DNA from 2 places in the Microbacterium sp. 16-032 genome. Region 2 is predicted to be linked to the other one. Evidence: predicted binding sites of a transcription regulator. Region 2 holds the regulator's gene; the other holds the start of a gene.
What was found. The regulator HrcA, encoded in region 2, represses chaperone genes, less so after heat shock. The targets are predictions, from matches to a motif close to TTNGCACTCGNNNNNNNCGAGTGCNAA.

Region 1: the regulator HrcA is predicted to act here: its motif matches at 1,719-1,745, upstream of groES (co-chaperone GroES).

The regions. Positions count from the first base shown of each region.
Region 1 is NZ_JBFYGQ010000005.1:229,547-232,911, reverse strand. Features, by position in the region: gene tsaD (tRNA (adenosine(37)-N6)-threonylcarbamoyltransferase complex transferase subunit TsaD) at 1-34, shown strand, start outside; gene AB6V31_RS12355 (hypothetical protein) at 31-495, shown strand; gene AB6V31_RS12350 (class I SAM-dependent methyltransferase) at 505-1,692, opposite strand; gene groES (co-chaperone GroES) at 1,825-2,121, shown strand; gene rarD (EamA family transporter RarD) at 2,260-3,201, shown strand.
Region 2 is NZ_JBFYGQ010000003.1:86,794-90,158, forward strand. Features, by position in the region: gene dnaJ (molecular chaperone DnaJ) at 1-786, opposite strand, end outside; gene hrcA (heat-inducible transcriptional repressor HrcA) at 849-1,889, opposite strand; gene hemW (radical SAM family heme chaperone HemW) at 2,070-3,287, opposite strand; gene AB6V31_RS06645 (DUF1990 family protein) at 3,287-3,365, opposite strand, start outside.

The DNA.
Region 1 (3,365 bases), on a different contig from region 2:
GACCCCGGCGCCGCGCGCGGGAGCCACCCCGTGACCGAGGTGCCACCGCCCACGCGTCGGGCCCGCAAGGAGGACGTCGCCCCCGCGGTCGAGCTGCCTCCCGTGCCACCTCTGCCCGCCGACGTCCGGGCGGCGGGTTCCGAGATGACGACCCCCGACGCGGGTGACGATGACGACGGTCGCCTGCCGACCGCTCAACTCGAGATGGCCGCGTTCGGCGATCATCTGATCCCGTACGCGCCGCCCGTTCCGCCGAAGCCGCCGTCCGTCGCGCCCTGGGCCCTGGGGGTGGCGATCATCGCCCTCGCGGCGGCGCTGTTCACCGGGTGGCTGGTGCCGATCGGTGTCGTCGGGGCGATCCTCGCGACCGTCTCCCTCCGCCGGGCGCACGACAGCCGACGGGTCGCCGTCTGGGCTCTCGCTCTCGCGGTGGTGTCGATTGCGTTCAGCGTCGGATGGTTGATCTGGGGTTTCTCGCAGCTCTCGGTCGGGTGACCCGGGTCGTCAGACGCGGTCGGCCAGGAGGGCGAGCCGCTTCGACCCCACGCGCGTGAGGATGAGCGTGGCGGACGCGTCCCCGCGAAGCGCGAGCTTCTTGCGGAGCACCGCCGGATCCACATCGACACCGCGCTTCTTGATCTCCAGCGTGCCGATGCCCCGGGTGCGGAGGGCCTGAGCGAGTTTCTTCGGGTCGGACGGCAGCTGCTCGCGCACGCGGAACGACGACACGAACGGGCTCGTCAACGCCGCGTCGGAGGTCAGGTACGCGATGCCGGGCGCGAGCATGCCGGCATCCAGGGCTCGTCCGACCTCGCCGATGAGCCGTGCGCGGATGACGGCGCCGTCGGGCTCGTGGACGAACGCGCCGAGTTCGCGGTCCGCGACATCGGCGCTGTCGGCCGGGGCGGTGAGCTCCCAGGCGTCTGCGCCCCGCACCACGAGTGCGGCGCGTCGCACGCCCGCACGGGCGAGGGATCCGGCCCAGAGGACGAGTTCGATGGTCGAGCCGTCGGCGCTGATCCACTGCGCCTCGACGTCGTCGGGGATCTGCGTGCGGTCGAATCCCGGCCCGAGCTTCACCCCACCCGGCTTCGTCTTCAGCAGCTCGAAGACCCACTCGAGAGACGGCGACCACTCGGCGGACGACACCTGTCGCGTCTCGGCGTGCCCCGCGGTGCGGCGCGCGGGATCGAGCCAGACGGCATCCGTCCCGCTCAGGTCGACGTCCTCGGCCCGCGCGTGCTGCACCGTGGCCGCGTCGCCGAAGGGGGCGAGGTTGTAGGCGGCGATCGCGGCGGTCACCTCGTCGGCGTCGACGGCGTGCACCCGGACGCCGAGACCCGCCATCCCGAGGGCGTCCCCGCCGATCCCGCAGCCGAGGTCGGTCACGCGGTCGATCCCCGCGGCGCGAAAGCGACCCGCGTGTCGGGCGGCGATGGACAGGCGCGTGGCCTGTTCGAGGCCGGCCTTCGTGAAGAGCATCCGCTCGGCGAAGGGGCCGAACTTCGCGGCCGCACGGACGCGGAGGCGCGCTTGCCCGACGACGGCCGAGACGAGATCGGGAGAGTGCCCGGCGGCTCGCAGGCGCGACACGGCTCGGGCGACCTCGTCGGTCGAGTCGAGGGCGCCCACCTCGTCGAGGAGGCGCAGGCCCTCGGGTGTGAGCAGGGCGGTCAGCTCGGTGGTATCCACCGATTCAGCCTAGGCGCGGGTCGTTGCTGGCACTCGCGTTGCGTGAGTGCCAGCGCTTCTCTACACTCGAATTAGCACTCTCCCCGCGTGAGTGCTGACAAGTCTTCTGTAACGAGAAAGAAGAGGTAGACCGTGTCGGTTTCCATCAAGCCGCTCGAGGACCGCATCGTCATCAAGCAGGTCGAGGCTGAGCAGACCACTGCGAGTGGTCTCGTCATCCCCGACACCGCCAAGGAGAAGCCGCAGGAGGGCGAAGTCGTCGCCGTCGGCCCCGGCCGCATCGACGACAACGGCAACCGTGTCCCCCTCGACGTCGCCGTCGGCGACCGCGTGCTCTACAGCAAGTACGGCGGCACCGAGGTCAAGTTCGGCGCCGAGGAGTACCTCGTGCTCTCGGCTCGCGACGTCCTGGCGGTCGTCGTCCGCTGATCGAGTGAGATCGTTCGAAGGCCCCGGATGCCACGGCATCCGGGGCCTTCGTCGTCCCCGGCCCTCATCGGCTCCCTCTGGCAGGAAAGGCGCGATGGTCGGCGGCCCGACGCGCGAGCGGAGCCCTAGGCTGGATCGGTGACCTCCGCTCCCTCCGCTCCGACCGGTGGGAGCACCCGCGGTGCGCTGTACGCCCTCGGCGCCTACCTGTTGTGGGGCGTCCTGCCGATCTACTTCCTGCAGCTCAAGCCCACCGGCCCGTTCGAGGTCGTGGCCTGGCGGATCATCCTCGCGTTCGTCTTCTGCCTGCTGCTGTTGACGGTGCTGCGCATGTGGCGGCCGTTCCTCGCGATCGTGCGCCAGCCGCGTCTGATGGGGCTCACCGCGGTGGCCGGCGTGCTCATCTACGTGAACTGGCAGACCTATCTATTCGGCGCGCTGACCGATCGGGTCATCGAGACGAGCCTGGGCTACTTCATCAACCCGATCGTGACCGTGCTGCTCGGAGTCATCGTGCTGCGCGAGCGGCTGCGCCTCGTGCCGTGGATCGCCATCGGCCTCGCCGTCGTCGCGGTCGCGGTGATCGTCATCGGCTACGGCGCGTTCCCCTGGATCGCGCTGACCCTCGCCTTCTCGTTCGGCTTCTACGGTCTCGTGAAGAAGCAGATCGGGCCGGCGGTGGATGCCGTCAGCGGGCTCACCCTCGAATCGCTCTGGCTCCTGCCGGTCGCCGCCATCCAATTGGTGTTCGTCGCGAATCTCACGGGGATCACCCTGGGCACGGCGGGAACGCTGCACACGGTTCTCCTCCTCTCGGCGGGGGCCGTCACGGCCGTCCCCCTGCTGCTGTTCGCCTCGGGTGCGCGACGCGTGCCACTCACCGTCATCGGCCTGCTGCAGTTCGTCGCGCCGATCATCCAGTTCGCGATCGGGGTGTGGGTGCTGCACGAGCCCATGACGGTGGAGCGCTGGGTCGGTTTCGCCCTCGTCTGGGCGGCTCTCGCGATCCTCAGCGTCGACTCCGTCGTCGCTTCGCGTCGTCATCGGCGGGCTCCGGTCGATGTCGTCGAGCCCGTGTGACGCCTTTTCCTTCGTTTCTCGGCCCGCAATTGCCTCGCGAAAGTAACGATTAGGTCGCGTAATCGACCGTTAACACATTGCAACATCACGGCTACAAGTGCGCCATTAGGTTTGTCACAATCCGAGCGGGTTATCCGCGCGGTTCCACCTCACCAAGGAGCACC
Region 2 (3,365 bases):
GCCCTCGCGACTGAAGGCCTCATGCGCTTCGACCGTGATCTCGAGGTACAGGTCGCCGTTGGGGCCGCCGGCAGGACCGACCTCGCCCGACCCGGGCAGCTGCAGACGCAGGCCCGACTCGACACCGGCGGGGATGTCGACCGAGACCGTGCGGCGCGCACGAACGCGGCCCTGACCCTGGCACGTCCCGCACGGGTAGGGGATGGTGGTCCCGTGACCCTGGCAGACGCTGCAGGGGGCACTGGTGACGACGTTCCCGAGCAGGCTGCGGACCGTGCGCTGCACGTGGCCGGAGCCGTGGCAGATGTCGCACGTGACCTCGCTGGTCCCGGGCTGCGTGCACGCGCCCTGGCACGTCTCGCACAGCACGGCGGTGTCGACCTCGAGGTCGCGGTGGGTGCCGAACACGACGTCGCCGAGGTCGAGGGTCACACGGACCAGGGCGTCTTGGCCCCGCTCTCGACGCGACCGCGGACGCGGACCCCGTCCGCCGCCGCCCTGGCCGCCCCCACCGAAGAACGTCTCGAAGATGTCGCTGAACCCGCCGAAGCCGGCCGCTCCCCCGCCGCCGAAGGGGTTCTGGTCGCCGCCCATGTCGTACCGGCGGCGCTGCTCGGGGTCGCTCAGCACGTCGTAGGCGTGGGTGACCAGCTTGAAGCGCTCGGAGGCGTCTTCTCCGGGGTTCACGTCGGGGTGCAGCTGGCGTGCCAGTCGGCGGTACGCCTTCTTGATGTCTTCGGGGCTGGCATCGCGTTCGACGCCCAGGACCTCGTAGTGGTCAGCCACAATCGCCTTCCTGTCCGCTTGCGCGGGGTCGTTCTCGGGTGGGGTGCTCGCGGGATTCGACGTCAGCGAGACGCGTCGTCGTCTTCGAGCATCCGGGTCAGATAGTGCGCGACGGCACGGACCGCCGCGAGGTTGGAGGAGTAGTCCATGCGGGTGGGACCGAGCAGCCCGACGCGGGCCCCGCCGGTGGATCCGTCGTACCGGCTGGCGAGCACCGAGGCCTCGATGAGTCCGAACGGCTCGTTCTCACGACCGATGCTCGCTGACAGCCCCTTCTCATCGGCCACCATCTCACTCATGAGACGCAGGAGCGTCACCTGCTCTTCGATCGCCTCGAGCAGCGGGTAGATGCTCCCGCGGAAGTCGGACTCGCGCTTGGCGAGGGTCGCGGCGCCGGCCATGACGAGGCGATCCTGACGGAACTCCTCGAGCTCCTCCCCCACGATGCGCAGCACCGCGTCGGCGAGCACGTCCAGCGTGACACCCGGGCGCGGCCCGTCGGTCAGCACGGCTTGCACCTGCTGCGAACTGTCGGCGACGCTGCGCCCGACGAGCAGCGCGCCGACGCGAGCGCGCAGCTGCACGATGTCGGTCTCGCCGGGTTCTGCGGGCACGAGGGCGATGCGCTGCGAGACCCGGCCCGTGTCGGTCACCAGGATCACCAGCACGCGCGGGCCGCCGAGGGCGACCAGTTCGACGTGACTGACATTGGCGCGGGCGAACGACGGGTACTGCACGATCGCGACCTGTCCGGTCAGCTGCGTGAGCGCGCGGACGGTGCGGGCGAGCAGGTCGTCGAGGTCGCCCGCTTCGTCGAGGAACGACGTGATGGCGCTGCGCTGTGCTCCCGAGAGCGGGCGGAGCTCGGCGAGGTGATCGACGAAGACGCGGTATCCCTTGTCGGTGGGGACGCGCCCCGACGAGGTGTGCGGGGCGACGATGAGCTCTTCGTCCTCGAGCAGGGCCATGTCGTTGCGGATCGTCGCCGCCGACACCCCGAAGGCGTGTCGATCGACGATCGCCTTGCTGCCGACGGGTTCGCGCGTGTCGACGTAGTCCTGCACGATCGCACGGAGCACCTGAAGGCCACGTTCCGACACCATGAGCTGCTCCTCCCGTCTGGCACTCGCATCTGCGGAGTGCCAATTCTACGGGATCGCCTCGGCACGGTGCCGGGCGGCTCGCGGAGTCGCCCTGCGGCGCGTCGTTCAACGCCCGAGAGCCCCTCATCGAGGTCGGCACGCGACCACCGGAACGAACTCGTCCGCCGGCCGCGTCGCCGGTCAGACCGTGAGCGCCCGGACCACGGCATCCGCCAGGAGTCGTCCCCGCAGCGTCAGCACGATGCGCCCGTGAACGGCATCCCGGCCCTCGATCAGACCGTCGGCGATGAGGGATGCCACGGCCTTCCGCCCTTCGCCGAGGATCTCGGACACGGCCAGACCCTCGCGGATGCGGCTGCGCAGCAGCACCGACTCCAGCCGGCGCGCGGTCTCGTCGGGCCGCTCGCGCGCGGCCGCGGGCGATTCGACCGCGGCCAGGCGTTGGGCGTACGCGGCGGGGTGCTTCACGTTCCACCAGCGGAGCCCCGCGACGTGGCTGTGCGCGCCCGGCCCGAAGCCCCACCAGTCGGTCCCCCGCCAGTAGGCGAGGTTGTGACGCGAGCGGTGCGCGACGTCGCGCGACCAGTTCGACACCTCGTACCAGTCGTATCCGGCGGCGGCGAGCAGGTCGTCGGCCAGCTCGTACATGTCGGCTTGCAGGTCGTCGTCGGGCATCGCCACGACCCCGGAGCGGATTTGGCGCGCGAGCTTGGTGCCGTCTTCGACGATCAGCGCGTAGGCCGAGACGTGGTCGGGCTCGAGGGCCGTGGCCGCTTCGAGGGAGGCGCGCCAGTCGTCGAGCGATTCTCCCGGCGCGCCGTAGATGAGGTCGACCGAGACGTCGAGACCCGCGCGGCGGGCCGCGGCGACGGCCGTGGCGACGTTCGCGGGATCGTGGGTGCGGTCGAGGGCGGCGAGCACGTTCGGCCGGGCCGACTGCATGCCGATCGACAGGCGGGTGACGCCGGCGTCGGCGAGCGTGCGGGCGACCGTGCCGTCGACGGTGTCGGGGTTGGCCTCGACGGTGACCTCGGCCCCGTCGGCGATTCCGAACTCCGAGCGGACCGCGTCGAGCATGCGCGCCAGGTCGCCCGGCGGCAGCAGGGTGGGCGTTCCTCCGCCGAAGAAGACGGTGGATGCCGCGCGGCGGCCACCCGCGGCATCCATCACTCCACCCGCCAGACGCACCTCGGCGGCCAGCGTGTCGGCGAAGTCGTCTTGGCGGGCGCCGCGCAACTCGCTGGCGGTGTAGGTGTTGAAGTCGCAGTAGCCGCACCGCACCCGGCAGAACGGCACGTGCAGGTAGACACCGAAATCGGCGGTCGGGTCGATCTCGAGGTCGGCGGGCAGGTGTCCGTCGGCGGGGGCCGGGTCTCCGAGCGGGAGCGGACCACCCATCAGGACGAGTACAGCGGCGAGATCGCGCGCAGGTAGCGGGCGAATAGCGCCTTGCGCCGACGGCGCACGCGGCTCGAG